One region of the Pseudomonas taetrolens genome, then DNA from elsewhere that is predicted to be linked to it. Evidence: riboswitches for the same ligand, from Rfam matches in the RefSeq annotation. Region 1 holds a riboswitch; each other region holds the start of a gene.
The links. Region 1 has a riboswitch for cobalamin ahead of DQN55_RS11110 (ABC transporter substrate-binding protein). Riboswitches for the same ligand answer to the same signal wherever they lie in the genome.
Positions count from the first base shown of each region.

Region 1 (7,312 bases):
ATGGCATCGTCATTGCGCGACCACGGGCTCAGCGCCGAGAGCCAGGGCGTGCGGCCCAGGGCAACCGCGTCGAAGACACTGATCGAATCATGGGTGTCGGCCTGTTGCTCAACCACCGCGAGCATTTGCGCAATGCTGCGTCGGGACAGATGCTTGAACGATTGCCCCTGCATCTGGACGCTGCCGTGGCTGGCCGCACGCAAACCGGCCAGCAACTTGAGCAGGGTGGACTTGCCCGCACCGTTCGGCCCGACGATTCCCAGCGTCTCGCCGCGCCGGACATTCAGGTCGATGCCGTGCAGCAGTTCAACATCTCGAACCCGGTACCCCAGGTTTCGGCAACTCAGCACAGCTTCACCAACCAGGGACGCGATGGCATTCATCGGGCAGGCCTCCGGCCAATCAGGATCAAGGCAAATACCGGGGCGCCCACCAGTGCCGTCACCACGCCAACCGGAATCACCTGACCCTTGATCAGGGTGCGCGACAGGATATCGGCGGCGATCAGGAACAAAGCCCCGCCCAGGGCGCTGGCAGGCAGCAAACGCGCGTGGCCGGTACCCAGCAACAGTCTGGCGGCATGGGGGATGACCAGCCCGACAAAACCAATCGAGCCGACGATCGAAACCATCACGGCGGCGACCAATGCCGCACAGCTGATCAACGTGAACTGCACCCGCCGTACCGGGATGCCCAGCGAAGCCGCGGAGTCCGCACCGAAGGTGAAGGCATCCAGTGCACGTCGGTGCCACAGGCAAACCGCCAGGCCGAACAGCGCGACAGGCACCGCCAGCCCTACGGAGGGCCAACGCACGCCACTGAGATTGCCCAGCAGCCAGAACATGATGCCGCGGGCCTGTTCGGCGCTAGCCGATTTGGTAATCAAGAAGGCGGTGATGGCATTGAACAGCTGTGAGGCTGCAATACCCGCGAGAATGATCTGCCCGGTGCCGCTGGCCGGCCCGCTGACACGGGCCAGCAATATCACCAGGCCGAAGGCGGCGAGGGCACCGGCAAAGGCCCCCACAGACAGCGAGATCGCCCCGGCCCCCAAACCCAGCAGCGCCACCAGCACCGCGCCGGTCGAAGCCCCGGCGGAGATACCCAACAGATAAGGATCGGCCAGCGGATTACGCAGCAACGACTGCAGGATCACCCCGCACGTGGCGAGGCCCGCACCGCAGGCCGCAGCCACCAGTGCCCGGGTCAGCCGGTAGTTCCAGACGATGCCTTCGTCAATCGGGTCCAGCACATGCCCGGCGCTCCACAGCTTGTTGGCCAGCACCTGCAAGACCACACGCGGCTCAATGGCGGTTTCACCGATGGCGACACCGGCGAGCAGCATGCACAACAGCGTAGCGCCGGCCAACAGGGTGTGGATCAGCCGTGCCGTCATTTCGGCAGGTCGAAGCGGTTGATCGCTGTCGCGAGCGTTTCAAGGCCGTCGAACATCCGCAGGCTGGCCTGCATGGCGTGGGCGTCGAGGATAATGATGCGGTTGTGTCGGACCGCATCCATGTTGCGGGTCACAGGGTCGGTACGCAGGAATTCGAGTTTCTTCTGGTAATCATCAGCCGGGAAGCGACGGCGATCCATGCGCGCAATGATCAGGAACGTAGGGTTGGCCTTGGCGATGGTTTCCCAGCCTACGGTTGGCCATTCTTCGTCGGACGCCACGACATTGCGTACCCCCAGGGTGTTGAGCATGAAATCGGGGATGCCTTTGCGGCCGGCAACATAGGGGTCGATGTCCAGGTCGGCACTGGAAAACCAGAACAGCGCGCTGGTGTGCTTGAGGGCGTCACGGTTCAGCGCTGCGGTCGACGTTGCCACACGAGCCTTGAGTTCCGCATTGAGCTGTTCGCCCCGGGCCTGGACATCAAAGATTTCGGCCAGCTGGTTGATGCTCTTGTAGACCGTATCAAGCGTGAAGGGCTGCAAGCGGGTGCCATCGGCGCCCACCAGGTTGTCTTTGCCCTCACAGTCGGAAGGCATCAGGTAGGTGGGGATATTCAGTTCCTGAAATTGCTCACGAGTACCCACCACACCCTGCGGGCCCACCATCCATTCCAGTTGCGCCGTCACCAGTTCCGGGCGCTTGCCGATCACGGCCTCAAAGCTCGGGTCGTTATCAGCCAGGCGTTCAACCTTGTCGTTCTGGGCCTTGTACTTCGGCAGTACATCGTTGAACCACAGTGAAGTGCCGACCAGTTTGTCACCCAGGCCCAGGGCATAGAACATTTCGCTGTCGGCCTGGCCGATGGTCACGATCCGGCTCGGTGCGTGCTGAAAGGTGAGGGGAGTACCGCAGTTTTCGACTGTCAGGGGGTAATGCGTCGGGGCTGCTTGGGCGAGAGCGGATAAACCCAGACCGCTGATGAGGGTGACAAGGCGAGGCAACAGCATGATGCAATCTCCATTTGATCGTACACAGAACAGGGGGGTGTACAGCCTGGAAACACATCATCGAGCACTGCAACGAAGGCAGTGCAAGGCCGGTCACCGAAGTGCCACGCAGCAAGGATGTCCTCCCCGGACACCCCGCCGGTTAGTTTTTGTGTTCGCCGGCAGGTCTCCTGACTGATGCGTCATCGCCTGGCTCCAGCCTTCCCGGGGGTTATCCCAGTGGCAATCAAGGAGCAGGCTCAGCACCTACAGTTGCGGGGGCAGTTCCGGTTGATGCTCTGCGAGCACCTCGGATTCCCTTTTAATCCCATGCGGGGACCGGCGGCGGCATGTTAAACGAACACACAGCCGGGTGTCCGCATCAGAAGTATTTCAGCCATTGGATATCCCGGCGGCGGGCCTTCAGTCCGGCAAACCAGCGCACCGGCACATACAGCGCAGCCGCCAGTAACACCGAGGTCAGCCAGACCGGCCCGATGCTGTCAAAGCCGAAATAGTCGCCATGGTTGAGCCCGAACAGCGCAACACTCGCCAGGTACAGCAACTTGAGCACATACAGGTGCAACAAATAGAAGAACATCGGCGCGGCGCCAAATACCGCCAGGATGCTTATCCACTTGCGTTGCCCGGCGCGTTCAAAACCCAGCAACAGCAGCAGGCCCACGCCCAGCGTCAGGGCAAGGAACAGCAAGGACGGCGGGTATTTAGTGATGTTGAAAAAGCTCATCAGGGTCTGGATGGCATGGGCATGGGTGAACCACTGCGCCTCGCCGTAACCATTGAGCAGGCGCAAGGCGACAAAGCCCGACAGCGCACCTGCAGCGGCGAGCAATAAACAGCGCTGGCGGGTGGTTGCACTGGCAGCCCGGGCAAACCAGGGCCCCATGCAATACCCCAAGGCAATCACGCCGATCCATGGCAATACCGGATAGGACGTGCGCAGGCGCAAGCTGTCCGAAAATTCGATCCAGCCACGGTCATGCAGTATCGCCCACGGCACATGCATCACTGATCCGGGTGCAAAGTGCAGGCTGTCCAGCAGGTTATGCCCGGCAATGATTGCAACCCCCAGTACCAGCAGCAACGGTCGCGGCAGCCACACCAGCGCAGCCAGGGCGATCATGCTGATGCCAATCGCCCAGATCACTTGCAGGTAGATCACCGTCGGCGGGAACTGGAAGGTCCAGGCAAAATTGACCAGGGTGAATTCCAGCACGACCAGGAACAGGCCCCGCTTGAACAGAAACGCCGATACATCGCGTTTGCCCTGATATTTTTCGCCGTACAAAAATGCCGAAAGCCCAGTGAGCAGCACGAATACCGGTGCGCAAAGGTGCGCAAGCGTGCGGCTGAAAAACAGAGAAGGATCGGTGGCGTCGATGCTCATCGGATCGACCACCTGACGGTGCAGAAAGAAGGTTTCGCGCACATGGTCCAGCAACATGAAGATGATCACCAAACCCCGCAGGGCATCAATGGACAACAGGCGCTGGCTGGCTGGAGGAGCGGCGGAAGCGTGGAGAACGGAAGTCATGGAAGGATCGCTGGCAGAGGGCATTTAACAGTATTTCGTTATCTTATAACGTTTCTATTCTTCAGCGCCAGAGGCTGAACGCGGTAAATGAGCTGGTGGTGTGCGAGGCGCAGATCTCGTTAACAGAACGCTTCGCAGGAAATGGATATCGATCTGCAGGATTCGGCTATTCCCCATAAATCCGTCTCCCTAGTCTGACTAAGGCTGAAAAAGCAGTTTCGACAATAAAAATAAGAGTAACGATGCCATGCGAGAAGTAGACGTTCATGCGGTCCGCTGTACCCCTCGTTTTGCCGATTTCTGGCCAGCACTCAGGAATGACTGCACACACCGCCAGACGACAGCTCTCGCACCACAATCAAGGCGCGGACGTGCCGAAAAAATCAACATAGCAGGCGCTTCACTGGTACTGGCCATCAGCTTTCCGGCACAGGCCGATTTTGTGGAGGACAGTCATCTAAGCCTCGGCCTGCGCAATTTCTATCTGGACCGCGACTTCAAGCAGAATGATGCCCCCAAATCCCGGGTGGGCAGCTGGAGCCAGGGCTTCGATCTGGTATTCAGGTCCGGGTTCACCGAAGGACCGGTGCAGTGGGGGCTGGATGCTTCCGGTCAGTATGCCTACCGCCTGGATGGTGGCGGCGGACGAGGCCCGGATGCCGTCCTGCCTTACGACGACAGCAAGGGCCGACCGGTAACCGATTACGGTCGAGCCGGCGTGACCGGCAAGCTCAGGTTCGCCAACACCGAGGTCCGTGTCGGTGAGCATCGACCCACGCTGCCGGTGGCATACACCGACGACTCCCGGCAGTTGGTCACCACCTATGAAGGCGCGACCCTGGAATCAAAGGACTGGGCCGGGTGGACACTCAATGCGGGGCGCTTCTGGAAAATAGCGACCCGCGAGTCCAGCAATCGCGAGGATATCTATCTGTTCGGCGATACACCGCAACAAAGCAGCGACGGACTCAACTTTGCCGGCGCCCGCTATGACTTCAGCCCGACACTCAACGCTACTTACTATATAGCCCAACTCGAAGACATCTATCGCCAGCACTATCTGGCTGCGGCCCACACCACCCAGTTTGGTGAGGGCTACAGCCTTAAAACCGATGTTCGCTATTACAACACCCGCGAGGAGGGCGCCAGGCTCTCCGGCGATTTCGACAACCAGGCGCTGGGCCTCATGACCGCTCTGCGCAAAGGCGCACATACCTTCACCGTCGGCTACCAGCACATGAGTGGTGACGACGCCTTTCCCTTGCTCAACGGCTATGCGCCGCAACCTTACCTGGTCAACTGGTCCGCCGTTGCCTTTTACAAGGCAGGCGAACGCTCATGGCAGTTGCGCTATGACTACGACTTCGTCGCCATGGGGGTGCCCGGGCTGAAGTTCATGACCCGTTACCTGCGCGGCACTGATATCGATCGCGGAGCAGGGCAGCAGAACAACATTGAGAGCGAGCGCAATATTTACCTCAACTACGTCGTGCAAAGCGGACCCTTGCAAGGGCTTGGCTTCGACGCACGCAACATCCAGGTCAAGTCCCGCTACGGCGCCGATTTCACTGAAAACCGCCTGATCACCACGTACACCTGGAAATTCTGGTGACCGTGGTGCCCGCCCGCCATGAAAAGAGGTCTGCTGCCCAGGCAAGCGCCTGAGCACGCAGATTCGACGATAAAAACAAGAGTAACGATGCCATGCGAGCAATAGACGTTCACCCAATCATTGATAACGCACGCTTCAGCCGATTCCACTGGACGGTCGTAGCCCTCTGCGCACTGCTGCTGATCTTCGACGGTTATGACCTTTTCATTTTCGGCGTAGTACTGCCGGCAATCATGCAGGAATGGGGGCTGACCCCTTTGCAGGCGGGGGCCCTGGGCAGTTATGCGCTGTTTGGCATGATGTTCGGTGCGCTGACATTCGGCACGCTGGCGGACAAGATAGGCCGCAAGAAAGGTATCGCCATTTGCTTCACGCTGTTTTCGGCGGCGACCCTGGTCAACGGTTTCGCCAGCAACCCCACCGAATTCGGCATTTGCCGATTCATTGCCGGCCTGGGGTGCGGAGGATTAATGCCTAATGCGGTGGCATTGATGAGTGAATATGCCCCAAAACGCCTGCGCAGCACCCTGGTGGCCGTGATGTTCAGTGGCTACTCGCTGGGTGGCATGCTCGCGGCGGGTGTAGGGATTTACATGCTGCCAACGTTCGGCTGGCAATCCATGTTTTTTGCCGCCGCCGTCCCCTTGCTGCTCCTGCCGCTGATTCTCTGGTGGCTGCCTGAGTCGGTCGGCTTTCTGGTGCGTGAAGGGCAGACTGCCAAGGCCAGGCTGATCCTCGACAGGATCGATCCAATGCTGGCGCTGGATGCAACCGACACGCTGCACATGGCCGACACCAAAGGCCGCGGGGTGGCCGTACTGGAACTGTTCCGCGACGGTCGCGCAACCCGCACACTGTGCCTGTGGGTCGCATTCTTTTGCTGTCTGCTGATGGTGTACGCCCTGAGCTCCTGGCTGCCGAAACTGATGGCCAGCGCGGGATACAGCCTGGGCTCGAGTCTGTCGTTTCTGCTGGTACTGAATTTCGGCGGCATGGCCGGCGCGATTCTGGGCGGCTGGCTGGGTGACCGCTTGAATCTGGGCAAGGTTATGGGCGTGTTCTTCATTGCCGCGGCGCTGTCCATCAGCCTGCTGGGCTTCAAAAGTGCACCGGTGGTGCTGTACCTGCTGATCTTCGTCGCGGGCGCTACCACCATCGGTACCCAGATCCTGCTCTATGCCGGTACGGCTCAGTTCTACGGTCTGTCGATACGCTCGACAGGCCTGGGCTGGGCGTCCGGTATCGGCCGTAACGGCGCCATCCTCGGGCCGTTGCTGGGCGGTGCGCTGATGGGCATGAACCTGCCCCTGCAATTGAACTTCATCGCCTTCGCCGTCCCTGGCGCGGTGGCCGCATTGGCCATGGCGCTGTTTATCCTCAGCAGTCACCGTCACCAGGCCGTGTCGAGCGTCCTGATCACCGCCAAGTCGTAGCCCCTGGCGCCTTGCTCCCGCGTGGGAGCAGGGCGCTTACGACCTGTCATTGCCCACTGCCTTGTGCGAGTCATCATGAAAAACCTGCTCAAAGATTGTTCGTTATCGGCTGTTGTGGCCGGGATGATCGCCACCTTCATCTCCTATGCCGGCCCACTGGTTATCATCTTTCATGCCGCGCAAAGCGCCTCCTTGTCTCCTGAAACACTTTCATCCTGGGTCTGGGCGATTTCCATCGGCAGCGGCGTGCTCGGGGCAGTACTGAGTTTGCGCTGGCGTGTACCGGTGGTGATTGCCTGGTCAATCCCGGGATCGGCGCTTCTGGTC
Region 1 is NZ_LS483370.1:2,424,361-2,431,672, forward strand. Features, by position in the region: gene DQN55_RS11100 (ABC transporter ATP-binding protein) at 1-383, opposite strand, end outside; gene DQN55_RS11105 (FecCD family ABC transporter permease) at 380-1,384, opposite strand; gene DQN55_RS11110 (ABC transporter substrate-binding protein) at 1,393-2,406, opposite strand; cobalamin riboswitch at 2,550-2,744, opposite strand; gene DQN55_RS11115 (acetyltransferase domain-containing protein) at 2,768-3,940, opposite strand; gene DQN55_RS11120 (OprD family porin) at 4,188-5,552, shown strand; gene DQN55_RS11125 (MFS transporter) at 5,645-6,985, shown strand; gene DQN55_RS11130 (benzoate/H(+) symporter BenE family transporter) at 7,061-7,312, shown strand, end outside.

Region 2 (7,312 bases), 1.2 Mb from region 1:
GAATGATCAGGTCGGCCGACGGAATCGCCTGTCCGGGGCCCACAAACTGCAAATCCACCTGCGGATGCAAACGTAATGGATCGAAGTCCGTGTGATTGCTGATCCGCGGCAATACCGGCACCACGACCTTGAGCACACGTTCGACCTTGTCGGTCTGACGCTGATCGATGCCGTCTTCAGCCTCAAGGTGCAAGTCCATCACATAGGGCAGAACCCCGATCACGGGCTTGCCGGTCCTCTGCTCCAGCCAGTCAAGACCAGGCTGCAGCAAAGCGATATCACCGCGAAAACGGTTGATGATGAAACCCTTGACCCGTGCCTGCTCGGTGTCGGACAGCAGCTCGAGGGTGCCGACCAAATGAGCGAACACTCCGCCGCGATTGATATCGGCGATCAACACCACCGGGCAATCCACCGCCTCGGCAAAGCCCATGTTTGCGATGTCTCCAGCCCGCAAATTGATTTCGGCTGGAGAACCCGCGCCTTCAACCATGACCACCGGATAGCCGGCACTCAGCCGTTGATGCGAAGCCAGTACCGCCTGCATGGCGATGGCCTTGTAGTCGTGATAGGCGACAGCGTTCATGCTGGTGACGGCTCGCCCATGGATAATCACCTGGGCGCCGGTGTCGCTATTGGGCTTGAGCAGCACCGGATTCATATCGGTGTGCGGCGCCAGCCCCGCGGCTTGGGCTTGCACGGCCTGAGCCCGGCCAATCTCACCGCCCTCGGCGGTCACGGCACTGTTGAGCGCCATGTTCTGCGGTTTGAAAGGCACCACGCCCACACCCTGGCGAGTCAACCAACGGCACAGGGCTGTGACCAGCGTGCTTTTACCGGCATCGGACGTGGTGCCTTGCACCATTAACGTGCTCATGGGTTTTCCTTGGTACAGGCCTCGGTGTACGCGGACAAGGCCTGCTCCAGCCGCAACCAGTCAGCGTCGTCGGCAGGCAGGCCAAAACGCACGCTGCTGTTGTGGGCAAACAGGCGCAGCAGGATGCCACGCTGCGCCATAAAGTCGTAAAGACGCTCGGCGTAGGGCGTGGCCAGCCACTGAAACAACGCGCAGCCTCCCTGGGGCGACAAGCCGTGCAGCGTCAACAGCGCCGCCAATCGTTCGCTGGCCAACTCGCTGCGTTCACGCTGGCGAACATGGGCTTCGGTGTCGACCAGACACGCTTGGCCGACAATCCGCGTCGGCCCGCTCACTGCCCAGGGACCGACTTGCTCGGCCAACAATTTGAGCAGTTTGAGTTCAGCCAGCACAAAGCCCAATCGAACCCCCGCCAAACCAAAGAACTTGCCAAACGAGCGCAACACGATCAGCCCGGCGCGGTGACTTTGCGCGGCCAGGCTCAACGCAGGCGTGTTGTCCATGAACGCTTCATCCACCACCAGCCAGCCACCCCGCTGTGCCAGCCGTGCATGCCAGGTCAGCAACTGCTCAGGCGTCAGACTCAGCCCTGTCGGGTTGTTGGGATTGACGACCACCAGCACATCCAGGCTGTCGAGGTAGAAGTCGACCTCTTGCTCAACCACTTCACGCACGATGTGCCCGTTGCGACGCCAGGCTTCAGCATGTTCGGCATAACACGGCGACAACACGCCGACCTTGCCGCCACGACGCAAACGAGGCAGCAACTGAATCGCGCACTGGGAGCCCGGCACCGGCAACACATTGGCGGCGCCGTAGTAGGTACAGGCCGCTTGTTCTAGCCCGTCATCGGTTTCCGGCAACCGCGCCCAGGCACGCTCGGGGATCACGGGAATCGCAAAAGGCCAGGGCGCCAGGCCGCTGGACAAGTCCAGCCATTGCGCCTCGGCGATGCCGTAGTGCAAGGACGCTTGGCGTAAACGTCCACCATGCTCAAGCATAGAATTCACTCCACATGCACAGGATCAAGAGCCACAGCCATACCCCTCGCTGCACCAGTTGCCAGCCACGGCCAATCGAGTCGGCATCGGCGGGCACGCCTTCACCCAGTTGCGCACGCTCATGCAGTTCACCGTGATAAATCGCCGAACCGCCCAATTCGACGCCCAAGGCACCGGCACCGGCCGCCATGACCGGCCCCGCATTGGGGCTGTCCCACTGCGGGGCCTGTTTGCGCCAGCACTTCAAGGCCAGGCGGGTTTTACCCAGTACGGCATAAGTCAGCGCCACCAACCGTGCAGGAATGTAGTTGAGCACATCGTCGATCCGGGCGGCGGCCCAGCCAAAACGCTCAAAGCGCTCATTGCGATATCCCCACATGGCGTCCAGCGTATTGCTCAGGCGATAGAGCACCACGCCCGGAGCACCGGCGACGACAAACCAGAAAATCGCGGCAAAGACCGCATCGCTGCCGTTTTCCAGTACGGACTCGGTCGCCGCGCGGGCGACTTCGGTGGAATCAAGTTCGCTGGTCTGACGGCTGACCAGATAACCGACCCGTGTACGTGCCTCCTCGAGATCATTGCTGCGCAAGGCTTCAGCCACGGGCTGCACATGTTCGCCCAGACTGCGCATTCCGAGCGCGCAGTACAACGCCAGGATATCTACCAGCCAGCCGATATAAGGCAGCCAGGACAGCGCAGTCGCCAGAATCGTCAGCGGAATGACCGTCAGCACCCAGGCGGTAACGCCATGACTGCGCCAGCCACGGCCGCCGGAATTGAAACGCTGCTCAACGCGACCGGCCATGCGGCCGAACGCGACCAGCGGATGCCAGCGCTTGGGCTCACCGAACAGCGCATCCAGCGCCACCCCGGCCACGCACAGCAACGCCACACTCATGGACTCACTCCCCAATAATTCTCATACACCAGCTCACTCAGCGGACGCGCGCGCGCCCACCCTTCCAACACCAGCATCGGCGCCGGATAAAAGGCCTCTACCGGCCCCAGACACAATACCGCCAAGGGCTTGGCACCCGCTGGCAACCCCAGTAAATCAGCCAGCGCCCGCGGCTCGAACAATGACACCCAGCCCATGCCCAGCCCTTCGACGCGAGCGGCCAGCCACAGGTTCTGGATCGCGCAGGACAACGAGGCCATGTCCATTTCGGGCAGGGTACGGCGACCGAATATGTGTTTTTCCCGGTCATCCATCAACGCGGCCACCAAAACCTCGGCACAGTCGTTGATCCCTTCGACCTTCAGGGTCATGAACTCATCGGAACGCTCGCCCAGCGCTTCAGCAGTACGCACCCGCTCCTCCTCCACCAGGGCCTGGACCTTGCCGCGCAACTCACGGTCGGTGATGCGGATAAAGCGCCACGGCTGCATCAGCCCCACACTCGGGGCCTGATGCGCCGCCTCCAGCAGGCGCGCCAACAACTCAGGCGCTACCGTGCCACCACTGAAGTGACGCATGTCACGCCGCTCGGCGATGGCCCGGTAAACCGCTGCACGCTCTTGGGGACTAAACGCGTTGTCGCTCATGGCACCTTCACGGCGCAGGGTGCGAACAGCGCAGCAATGGCCTGGGGGTTGGACGGAAAGTAAAAATGCACATAAGAAGCCGTCATTCGACCTTCGCGATAGACCGCTTCGGCCCCACGCCCACCGTTGGGACTAAGTCCGCGGGCGATGGGTTGCAACTCCGTATTGGTCAGCGAATGATGATAGGTATGACCGCGCAACAGCCCTTCAGGCATTTCCACGGCCTGCAAGGCCAACGCGGCCAGACGCTTTTGCATCGTTGCTTCGCCCGCCAGCAGCCCGACCAGCTCGGCACGCTGGCCGTCGGTATCGGTCAGGGCATCCAGCAGATACAGCATGCCACCGCACTCGGCCAGCAAGGGCTTGCCGGCGTCATGGTGTGCACGAATCGCGGCCAGCATCGAGCGGTTGCGTGACAGCTCAACGTGATGCAGTTCGGGATAACCGCCGGGCAAATACAGGCTGTCAGCTTCTGGCAACTGCGTGTCGCGAATCGGTGAGAAAAATACCAGCTCAGCGCCCATTTCCCGCAACAACGCCAGACTCGCACCGTAGGTGAAGGCAAAGGCCTCATCGCGAGCCACGGCAATGCGCACGCCGGCCAGCAATGGCTCGACCACCACCGGTTCAGGGGCTGCAAACTCGACCGCAGGCGGCAGCGCTACCTCGCAGGTGCTGGCCAGTGCATTGGCTGCCGCGTCGAGACGGGCATCAAGGTCATTCAGCTCACTGGCCTGGACCAGCCCCAGATGCCGGCTCGGCAGCTCAATCCCGGTTTCGCGGGACAGCGCGCCGTACCAGCGCAAGCCTTCGGTCAGGCTGCCTTCCAGCAACTGCGCATGGCGTACGGTTCCCACCCGATTGGCCAGTACTCCGGCAAACGGCAGGTCCGGCTGATAGCGCGCCAGGCCCAATGCCAGCGCGCCGAACGTCTGGGCCATGGCGGTGCCATCAATGACGCCCAGTACCGGAACCCCGAAATGCCGCGCCAGGTCGGCGCTGGAGGGTGTGCCATCAAACAAGCCCATCACACCTTCAATCAGGATCAGGTCCGCCTCTGCGGCAGCTTCCCATAGCAAGCGGCGACTTTCATCGGCACCCACCATCCACAAATCCACCTGATACACCGGCGCACCACTGGCGCGCTCCAGGATCATGGGGTCGAGAAAATCCGGGCCACATTTAAACACCCGCACCTTGCGCCCCTGATTGCGGTGCAATCGGGCCAAGGCGGCTGTAACAGTGGTCTTGCCCTGACCGGAAGCCGGTGCGGCAATCAATACCGCCGGGCAATGACGCGACTCTCTCATGCTGAAACACTCACAGTTCGATGCCTTTCTGAGCTTTGATACCGGCCTGGAAGGCATGCTTGATCACACCCATTTCAGTCACGGTATCAGCCAGATCAATCAATTCGGGTTTGGCGCCGCGCCCGGTGACCAGCACATGCTGCATCGGCGGACGGGCCTGCAGGTCAGCCAGCACCTGCTCAAGGTCGAGATAGCCATGCTTGAGGGCGATGTTCAGCTCATCCAGTACCAACAGGCCGATGGCGGGGTCACGCAGCATCTCGCGGGACACTTCCCAGGCCGCTTCGGCAGCCGCGATGTCACGCTGACGGTCCTGGGTTTCCCAGGTAAAACCTTCGCCCATCACGTGATAGCGCACCTGCTCCGGGAAACGGCGAAAGAACAGCTCTTCACCGGTGCTGTTGCGCCCCTTGATGAACTGCACCACACCACACTGCATACCGTGGCCCATGGCCCGGGCCAACATGCCAAATGCCGAGCTGCTTTTGCCTTTGCCATTGCCGGTCAACACCAGCAGCAGCCCGCACTCGTTCGGCGAGCTGGCAATGCGCTCATCCATGACGGCTTTTTTGCGCAGCATGCGCGCCTGGTGACGTTCGTCGCGTTCGGGGGATTCGTTCATGGCAGCTCTCCGTTGGGGCTGAATTAAGCAAACGGGAGGCGGGGGGAATTCAACAACGACACACCATCGCCCGCCGCGAGTGTGCTGGATGGATCAGGCCGGTCTCCGGGCTCATGAGCGGACCATCCCCAGGGACAGCACCTGACACGCGCCTTCCCATGTACAAGACACAGTGGCGTCCGGAGCTGGCCAGGCCATTGCGACGCGTAATGCGTGTCAATGAAATAGCGGCAGACCCTGGCGTGGCATTGACTCATTTACCGTTGCGGGGGCAGCGCCGGGATCGTGACGTTTGAACCGCTCCAACACGTCCTCACCGGCTTCCCTGTTTCACTCTGTCGACCGTTTGCCACAGAGCACCTGAAACAAGCGGCAAAGGTTAGAGGGTTGGGGGTGGAGCGTCAATTAAAGGTGCGCTGCAATACGCCTGAATACGCACACAAACCTGAACCTTTGAGGCGCTATGCTTCTCTATAGATTAACCCGCCCGGACCTTATGGAGATTCACATGTTCAAGTGCCAGCACGCTGTTGTCATCGCACTTGCGGCAGGATTGGCCGCCTGCGGTGAAACCTCGACCTTGCAAGTGAGCGACGGCACTGGACCTTCGCCGAAACTGCCCGAACCCAACAAGACGCTGATACCCACCGTCAATATCGCGCCTGCTGTTGGCTGGGCGCCCGGAGCCACACCCATAGCCGCTCCCGGGACTAAAGTGGCAGCATTCGCCGAAGACCTTGACCACCCCCGTTGGCTCTATGTACTGCCCAACGGTGATGTACTGGTCGCCGAAACCAATGCCCCGCCCAAGCCGGACGACAGCAAGGGCATTCGTGGCTGGGTCATGGAAAAGGTCATGGGCCGGGCCGGGGCTGGCGTACCCAGTGCGAATCGCATCACGCTGTTACGAGATGCTGACCACGATGGCATTGCGGAAACCCGTAGCGTGTTTATCCAGAATTTGCACTCCCCCTTCGGCATGACCCTGGTCGGCAATGACCTGTACGTGGCGGATGCCGACAAGTTGCTGCGCTTTCACTACCAGGCTGGCGATAACATCCTCAACACCCAACCCACCAAAGTGGTGGATTTACCGGGCGGCCCACTTAACCACCACTGGACCAAAAACGTCATTGCAAGCCCGGATGGTAAAAAGCTGTATGTGACCGTCGGTTCGAACAGCAACGTGGGCGAAAACGGCATGGATCAAGAAGAGGGTCGCGCCGCCATCTGGGAAGTTGACCCGGCCACCGGCAGCCACCGTATTTTTGCCTCCGGCTTGCGCAATCCTAACGGCATGGCTTGGGAGCCAACGTCCGGCAAGCTCTGGACCGCTGTCAACGAACGCGACGAAATCGGCAGTGACCTGGTTCCTGACTACATCACCTCAGTGCAAGACGGTGGCTTCTATGGTTGGCCTTACAGCTATTACGGGCAGCACGTCGACGTTCGGGTCGAGCCGCAAAATCCGGCACTGGTGGCCAAAGCCATAGCACCGGATTACGCCCTCGGCCCGCACACGGCTTCTTTGGGCCTGAGCTTCGCTGAAGGCAGCACACTGCCCAACCTTACCGAGGGCGCATTTGTAGGCCAGCACGGCTCCTGGAACCGCAAGCCGCACAGTGGCTACAAAGTGATTTTCGTGCCCTTTGCAGACGGCAAACCCACAGGCATGCCGGTAGACGTGCTGACCGGCTTCCTCAATACGGATAAAAAAGCCATGGGCCGCCCGGTTGGCGTAGTGATAGATAAACAGGGTGACTTGCTGGTAGCCGATGATGTAGGCAACAAAATTTGGCGGGTGTCGGCACAATGAAACTGTAACCCTGTAGCCGCTGCCGCAGGCTGCGACACTGATCGCCGCCTCGCTTCGCTCCTCAGCGGCTACAGAGGTTCGATGTTACGGCAAACGTGCCAGATGCTGCTCGTTCGGCAGTACGCGTTTGGCGTTGAG
Region 2 is NZ_LS483370.1:1,182,364-1,189,675, reverse strand. Features, by position in the region: gene DQN55_RS05725 (cobyric acid synthase) at 1-877, opposite strand, end outside; gene cobD (threonine-phosphate decarboxylase CobD) at 874-1,878, opposite strand; gene cbiB (adenosylcobinamide-phosphate synthase CbiB) at 1,871-2,779, opposite strand; gene bluB (5,6-dimethylbenzimidazole synthase) at 2,776-3,426, opposite strand; gene DQN55_RS05705 (cobyrinate a,c-diamide synthase) at 3,423-4,736, opposite strand; gene cobO (cob(I)yrinic acid a,c-diamide adenosyltransferase) at 4,747-5,358, opposite strand; cobalamin riboswitch at 5,438-5,737, opposite strand; gene DQN55_RS05695 (PQQ-dependent sugar dehydrogenase) at 5,867-7,174, shown strand; gene DQN55_RS05690 (C40 family peptidase) at 7,259-7,312, opposite strand, start outside.
Region 2: linked by a shared signal. The riboswitch ahead of cobO (cob(I)yrinic acid a,c-diamide adenosyltransferase) and the one ahead of DQN55_RS11110 (ABC transporter substrate-binding protein) in region 1 are both predicted to bind cobalamin.

Region 3 (7,312 bases), 150 kb from region 1:
ATCGCCAGAAAGTGCTCAGGATCACGAAACATCTCACTGACCGGAATCGTCAGGTACTGCAGCAACTGCATGAAGGCTGTCGGGTCATGCAGCACCCGCTCCTGGAGGGCCGAGATGGTGCTGCACTCGAACTGGCGCATGGCATGGTGTACCCGGCGCTTCACCGACGCGCCGGAGTAGTCACGAAAGTCGTAGCTGTATTTGAGGTAAATCGCCTCGATCAACAGCCGCAACTCGATGTCTGTGCTTCGTTGCACTTATATACGTTCCATTTTCGGTAGCCACACCCGGATCAACGAAAACAACCGATCCAGATCAATGGGTTTTGCCAGGTAATCGTTAGTGCCTGCCTGCAGGCACCGCTCCTGGTCGTCCTTCATGGCCTTGGCCGTGACCGCAATGATCGGTAGCTTGCGCCAGCGCGGGTTCTTGCGGATTTCAATGGTGGCTTCATAGCCATCCATTTCCGGCATCATCACATCCATCAGCACCAGATCGATGTCCTCGACCTCGTTCAGCCGTTCAATGGCCTCACGGCCGTTGCGCCCGATCACGACAATCGCGCCCTTTTGCTCAAGGGCACTGGTGAGGGCGAAGATATTGCGAACGTCGTCGTCCACCAACAGAATCTTGCGCCCTTCAAACACCTTGTCGCGGCTGCGGGCGGTCTTGAGCATCGTTTGCCGCTCATGGGACAGCTGAGATTCGACTTTGTGCAGAAATAATGTCACTTCATCCAGCAAGCGCTCAGGCGAGCGGGCGCCCTTGATAATGATCGAGCGCGAGTACTTGCGCAGCTCGGCCTCTTCATCGCGGGTCAGGTTGCGCCCGGTATAGACGATCACCGGCGGGAACGAGCAGATGTCCTCGGTGGACATGCGCTTGAGCAAGTCATTGCCCAGCATGTCCGGCAACTTGAGGTCGATGATCATGCAGTCGTAAATATTCGTGCGCAGCAGTTCGAGTGCCTCATGGGCAAAGCCCACGGCGGTAATCTCGATGTCTTCATCGCCGATCAGGCGCGCAATGCTATCGCGCTGCAGGTCATCATCCTCGACCAGCAACACGCGTTTGACCTTCTGCGCAAGCTTGGCCTCGAGGCGTGCGAACACGGTTTTCAATTCTTCACGGGATGTCGGTTTGATTGCGTAACCGATGGCGCCCATGTGCATTGCGGCTTCGATGCGGTCTTCCACCGAGATCACGTGCACCGGGATGTGCCGGGTGGGGGCCAATGCCTTGAGCCGCTGCAACACGGTCAGGCCGGATTGGTCCGGCAGGCGCATGTCGAGCAGAATGGCATCAGGCAGGAATTGCGCCGCGAGGTTGAAACCTTCGTCCGCCCCATGGGCCACCAGGCAGTGATATCCCAGTTCATGCGCCAGATCGAAGAGGATGTGCGCAAAGTTGGGCTCATCTTCGATCACCAGAATGCAACGCGTGGCGAACGGGGCCTTTTCCCGGTCATCCATGAATCGCGGTATCTCGACCACCGGCACGGCTATCGGCGCAGGCACGGGCCTTGGCATCACCGGAGCCACCCGCACCGGCGCACTGAGCGGAATCGGTGGCTGTTGGTCATCGTGCTCAACGAATTGTTCAGGCAACACCAGGGTAAACGTACTGCCCTGCCCCGGCTCGCTGACAACGCTGATGTTCCCACCGAGCAAGTTCGCCAGATCACGGGAAATCGACAACCCCAGGCCAGTACCGCCATAGCGCCGGTTGGTGGTGCCATCCGCCTGACGGAAGGCCTCGAAGATGCTTTCCTGTTGCTCTGGAGCGATGCCGATACCCGAGTCGCGCACGGCAAAGACAATGCCGTGGCCCGGCTGGCTCGCTACGGTCAGGCTGACCTGACCTTTCTCGGTGAATTTGATCGCATTCGACAGCAGGTTTTTCAGGATCTGCTCCAGTCGCTGGCTGTCGGTATAAATCATCGCCGGCGTGCCGGGCTGCAACTCAACCCGCAAGTTCAGGGATTTGTCCGCGGCCAGCGGCTCGAACATACCGCGCAGACCTTCCACCACCCGTGCCACACCGGTATTTTCGGGGCGGACTTCGAGCTTGCCCGCTTCCACTTTGGAAATATCCAGGATGTCGTTGATCAGGTTGAGCAAGTCATTACCGGCGGAGTAGATCGATTCGGAAAACTTGACCTGCTCGGGCGAAAGGTTGCCCTGCGGGTTTTCCGACAGGAGTTTGGCCAGGATCAATGAGCTATTGAGCGGCGTCCTCAGCTCGTGAGACATGTTGGCCAGGAATTCGGACTTGTACTTGCTGGAGCGCAGCAACTCGTCGGCCCGCTCCTCGAGCTGGATCTGGGCCCGATTCAGTTCATTGTTCTTCTGGTCCATCGCATCACGCTGACCGGCCAGCGCAAGTGCCTGGTCTGCCAGTTGCTCGTTGGTCTGTTCCAGCTCTGCCTGCTGGGTTTCGAGGTGGGTCTGCGACTCCTTGAGGATGCGCGACTGCTCTTCCAGCTCTTCATTGGCGGTCTTGAGCTCTTCCTGCTGCACTTGCAGCTCTTCATTCAACTGCTGGGTCTCGGCCAGCACTTCCTGCAGGCGCTGGCGATAGCGCGCGGCTTCGATGGACATGCCGATATTGTCGGCAATCAACTCGAACAGTTCGATATCGCGCTGAACCAGCGGCCGCAGAAAACCCAGTTCGACAACCCCGTTAACCCGGTCATCGTCACTGGTCGGCACGATAATCACGCTACCCGGCGTGCCTTCGCCCAGCCCTGAACTGACCTTGAAATAATCCGCCGGAACATTGTCCAGACGGATCAGTTGATCCTGTTGCGCGGCCTGACCGACCAGGCCTTCATCGTTATGGATCAACTGGTCCCGGGCTTCCTGCTCCCTGGAAAACCCGTAGCTGGCCACACGCTTCAGACCGCCATGGTCTTCACGCACATAAATGGCGCCGACCACCGCGCCCAGGTACTGGGCGCAAAACTGCAGAATGTTGCGCCCCAGCATGTTGAGGGTCAGGCGGCCCAGCACCTGTTCCGCCAGTTCGGTTTGCCCGTTACGCAGCCAGCCCTGATGCTCCAGGCGTTTGGCCGTCTGCAGCTGCGACGCCAACGTCGCGCTGTAACTGCTTGATAGATTGAGCAAATCACGGCGACCAATGTAGGCGAGAAGACCACTGACACCCAGGACAAAGATCAAATACAGACCGATGCTGATAAACGTCGTGCGGCTCACGTCCGTGCTGCGCGCCACACGCAACTGCTGCTCCATCGCAATGAAGTTGTCGAATTCCTTACGCACCTGATCACTCAGTTGCTTGCCGCGCCCGGCCTGAACGGCAGCGCTGTAGTCACCGTGATTACGGCGCATGTCAATCATCGACTGGGCGTACTCACTCCAGTCCAACTGCAAGGTTTCCAGGCGCTTGAGGCGATCGACCTGCTGCGGGTTATCACTGACCATGTTTTGCAGAGTCAGCAGTTGAGCCTTGATTTGCGGTTTGGCCACTTCATACGGGTCAAGGAAATGCTCATCACCGGTAATCAGATAACCGCGCATGCCGGTTTCCAGATCGACTGCCAGTCTGACGGCCTCATTGGCATTGCTGATCACCCGGTCGGTGTGCTCGAGCCACTGCATCACGGTCAACAAGTAGCTGATCATCGCCACAAACAGCACGGCGCTAAGCACGCCCACACCCAAGGGCAAACCGACGTTGCGACTCAGGAGCTTGCGGAAGCTTTTCTCATCAACTGCTGCAGGTGATTTCATTTTTTCTGGCCCGTGGACAGTCATAAAAAACCGCAAGTTTGCCGGATAACCCCCGGTACAAGCTATTTTCTTACGCGAAATCGCTAAATTTCTTACATAAATCTGCCTACACCTATCGCTAAGCGCTATTCTGGCAGAACTTGTACAGACGTAATTTTTGTACAGGCGCGGATACATGTCCGGGCTACATCTTGGCACTGCCTGCCAGCACTCCCTGGCCCCTTCACCCGCGCTCAATATTTTCTTGGGGTAACCACTATGCCTGCAACACCCTCCACCATCCTGGTGGTCGAAGACGACGACATCGTGCGCATGCTGATTGTCGACGTACTACAAGAGCTGGGTTTCAGCGTGCTTGAGGCTGACGGCAGCGCGCGGGCAATTGAATTGCTTGAAGATACAAATCAGCGTATTGATCTGCTGATGACCGACGTCGGACTACCAGGCATGGACGGTCGGGCGCTGGCACAAAAAGCCCGTGAGCTGCGCCAGTCACTGCCCATCCTGTTTGCCAGTGGCTACGCGGATACCGTTGAGGTTGAGGAAGGCATGGCGATAATTGGCAAACCGTTCTCGATTGATCAGTTACGGGACAAGGTCAAAAGCATGCTGGGGATCTGACCCGGCTTTTTGCAGGCCATGGCGAATTGACGGTGGCTTGCCGCTGTGCTCTCCTACACATCTTGTATCAGGTGCCCTTCACTGGGTGAAACGGGAAACCGGTGCGTCAGGCGTTAATCGCCCTGACAAGTCCGGCGCTGCCCCCGCAACGGTAAGCGAGAGAAACATCTAATCCACTGTGCTCAGGCATGGGAAGGTGATGTTGCAGGCTCAGATGGCATGAGCCCCTCGCAAGCCCGGAGACCGGCCTGGTCACGTAAATAACAAACCCGCGGTGGGCGGGCGCTGTTGAACCCTGCGAGCTTCGTTCGCGGGTTTGTTGCGCTCTGATGCCCGCTGCCTGACCCGAGGCCAGCGCCATGTCCATCAGCACCCGCCACACGCACTCAGCCACCGCCGCCACGTCCACCCGTAGCCAGCGCCTTGCCGTCGCCATCGGTGCCACGGTGCTGGGAGCTTTCCTCGTCTACTTTGCAGGCTTCTCGCATATCGAGGCCGTTCACAACGCAGCGCATGACACCCGTCACAGCGCGGCCTTTCCGTGCCATTGAGACTGCCTGCCATGATCAAGCGTATTGCTCAAACCGCCGGGTTCACCGGCTTGCTGGCCGCGTTGTTGCTGACGGTGCTGCAAAGCCTGTGGGTCTCCCCGCTGATTCTCCAGGCAGAAACCTACGAAACACCGGCTGCCAGCGAAGTACATGAACATGCAAACAGCAGCGTAGCCGGCCATGCCCACGACGCTGAAGCCTGGGAACCGGAAGATGGCTGGCAGCGCGTGCTGTCGACCACAGGTGGCAATCTGGTGGTTGCGGTGGGTTTTGCCCTGATGCTCGCCGGCCTGTACACCTTGCGCAGACCCACGCGCACCTCTCAGGGTTTGCTCTGGGGCCTGGCCGGTTATGCCACGTTCTGCCTGGCGCCAACCCTGGGCCTACCACCCGAGTTGCCAGGCACGGCGGCGGCTGACTTGCTGCAACGGCAGATCTGGTGGATCACTACGGCCGCCTCGACCGCTGTCGGCATTGCACTGCTGGCCTTTGGCAAACATTGGGCGTTGAAGCTACTGGCGGTGGCCATCGTGCTGGTACCCCACGTCTTTGGCGCGCCTCAACCGCTGGTGCATTCCAGTCTGGCCCCGCAAGAACTGGAATCACAGTTCAAGATCGCCTCGCAATTGACCAACCTGGCGTTCTGGCTGGCCCTGGGTGTTATCAGCACCTGGTTGTTCCGGCGTAATCCGCAGGATCAATACCCGGCATGATGAGGCCCGCCTCGGCGCCCGTCCTGGTGATGGGCCTAGGCTGCCGCCAGGGTTGCAGTGCTGATGATTTATGGGCACTGATCGAAGCGTCACTCAGGGAGGCCGGGATTGCCCTGAGCGCGATCTGCGGCCTGGCCAGTATCGAACACAAACGCGGGGAGCCGGGGCTGATCGAGCTGGAGGCACGGCTCGCCTTGCCATTGACCTTGTTCAATGCCGAGCGGCTAGCGCCTTATGCATCACAGCTCAGCCAGCGCTCGGCCATTGCATTCGAGCAAACCGGTTGCTTTGGCGTTGCGGAAAGTTCAGCCCTGGCGCTGGCCGGGCAACTGGCTGGCACCCCGGCACGCCTGTTGATCACCCGCAAGCATTCGCCGGTGGCAACCTTTGCATTGGCCTGCGCCGGGTAAAAACCGGGATAATCCCCTGCCTCACTATGAGCGTTGTTCAAGAACAGCTCTATCTCGACCTTTTCCAGAGACTGCCATGACTGTTTATTTCATCGGTGCCGGGCCCGGCGATCCAGAGCTGATTACCGTCAAGGGCCAGCGCCTGATCCGCAGCTGCCCGGTGATCATTTACGCGGGCTCGCTGGTGCCGGCCGCAGTACTTGAAGGCCATCAGGCTGAACAGGTGATCAATAGCGCCGAGTTGCACCTTGAGCAAATCATCGCCCTGATCAAGGCCGCAGACGCCAAGGGCCAGGATGTAGCCCGGGTACACTCCGGCGATCCTTCGCTGTATGGCGCGATTGGCGAGCAGATTCGCTGCCTGCGTGAGCTGGGTATCGCCTTCGAGATCATTCCCGGGGTCACCGCCACCGCCGCCTGCGCCGCGATACTCGGCGCAGAATTGACTCTTCCGGATATCTCGCAGACTGTGATCCTGACCCGCTACGCGGAAAAAACCGTGATGCCGGCAGGCGAAGAACTGGCCAGCCTGGCACAGCACAAGGCAACCATGGCGATTCATCTGGGGGTGAAGAACCTTGAGGCGATCGTCGCCGAACTGACGCCACACTACGGCAGCGACTGCCCGATTGCCGTCATCCACCGTGCCAGCTGGCCCGATCAGGACTGGGTACAAGGCACTCTGGTAGACATTCTGGCGAAGGTTCAAGCCAAGGGTTTCAAACGTACAGCGTTGATTCTGGTGGGACGGGTACTGGCCAACGACAGCTTCTCGGCTTCTTCGCTGTACCGCGCAGGCCATGCGCATCTGTACCGGCCCTGAATCACCCCACACGACACAGCCGCCCTGTGTCGTGGGCATAAAAAAACGGTGCTCACGGGGCACCGTTTTTTCATCTGCCTTGCAGCGAACACCCTGTTACCGATGACTCAGTAGTAGGCGTTTTCTTTCTGCGAGTGGTCGGTCACATCACGTACACCCTTGAGCTCCGGGACTCGCTCAAGCAGGGTACGCTCGATGCCTTCACGCAGGGTAACGTCCGCCTGGCCGCAGCCCTGGCAACCGCCACCGAACTTGAGCACCGCAATACCGTCTTCAACCACTTCGATCAGGCTGACCTGACCGCCGTGACTGGCCAGGCCCGGGTTGATCTCGGTTTGCAGGTAGTAGTTGATGCGCTCGTTGATCGGGCTGTCGGCATTGACCATCGGCACTTTGGCGTTTGGTGCCTTGATGGTCAGCTGGCCACCCATGCGATCGGTGG
Region 3 is NZ_LS483370.1:2,275,108-2,282,419, reverse strand. Features, by position in the region: gene DQN55_RS10485 (CheR family methyltransferase) at 1-257, opposite strand, end outside; gene DQN55_RS10480 (response regulator) at 258-3,752, opposite strand; gene DQN55_RS10475 (response regulator) at 4,011-4,373, shown strand; cobalamin riboswitch at 4,426-4,639, shown strand; gene DQN55_RS10470 (CbtB domain-containing protein) at 4,733-4,924, shown strand; gene DQN55_RS10465 (CbtA family protein) at 4,936-5,637, shown strand; gene DQN55_RS10460 (cobalamin biosynthesis protein) at 5,634-6,047, shown strand; gene cobM (precorrin-4 C(11)-methyltransferase) at 6,124-6,870, shown strand; gene nfuA (Fe-S biogenesis protein NfuA) at 6,978-7,312, opposite strand, start outside.
Region 3: linked by a shared signal. The riboswitch ahead of DQN55_RS10470 (CbtB domain-containing protein) and the one ahead of DQN55_RS11110 (ABC transporter substrate-binding protein) in region 1 are both predicted to bind cobalamin.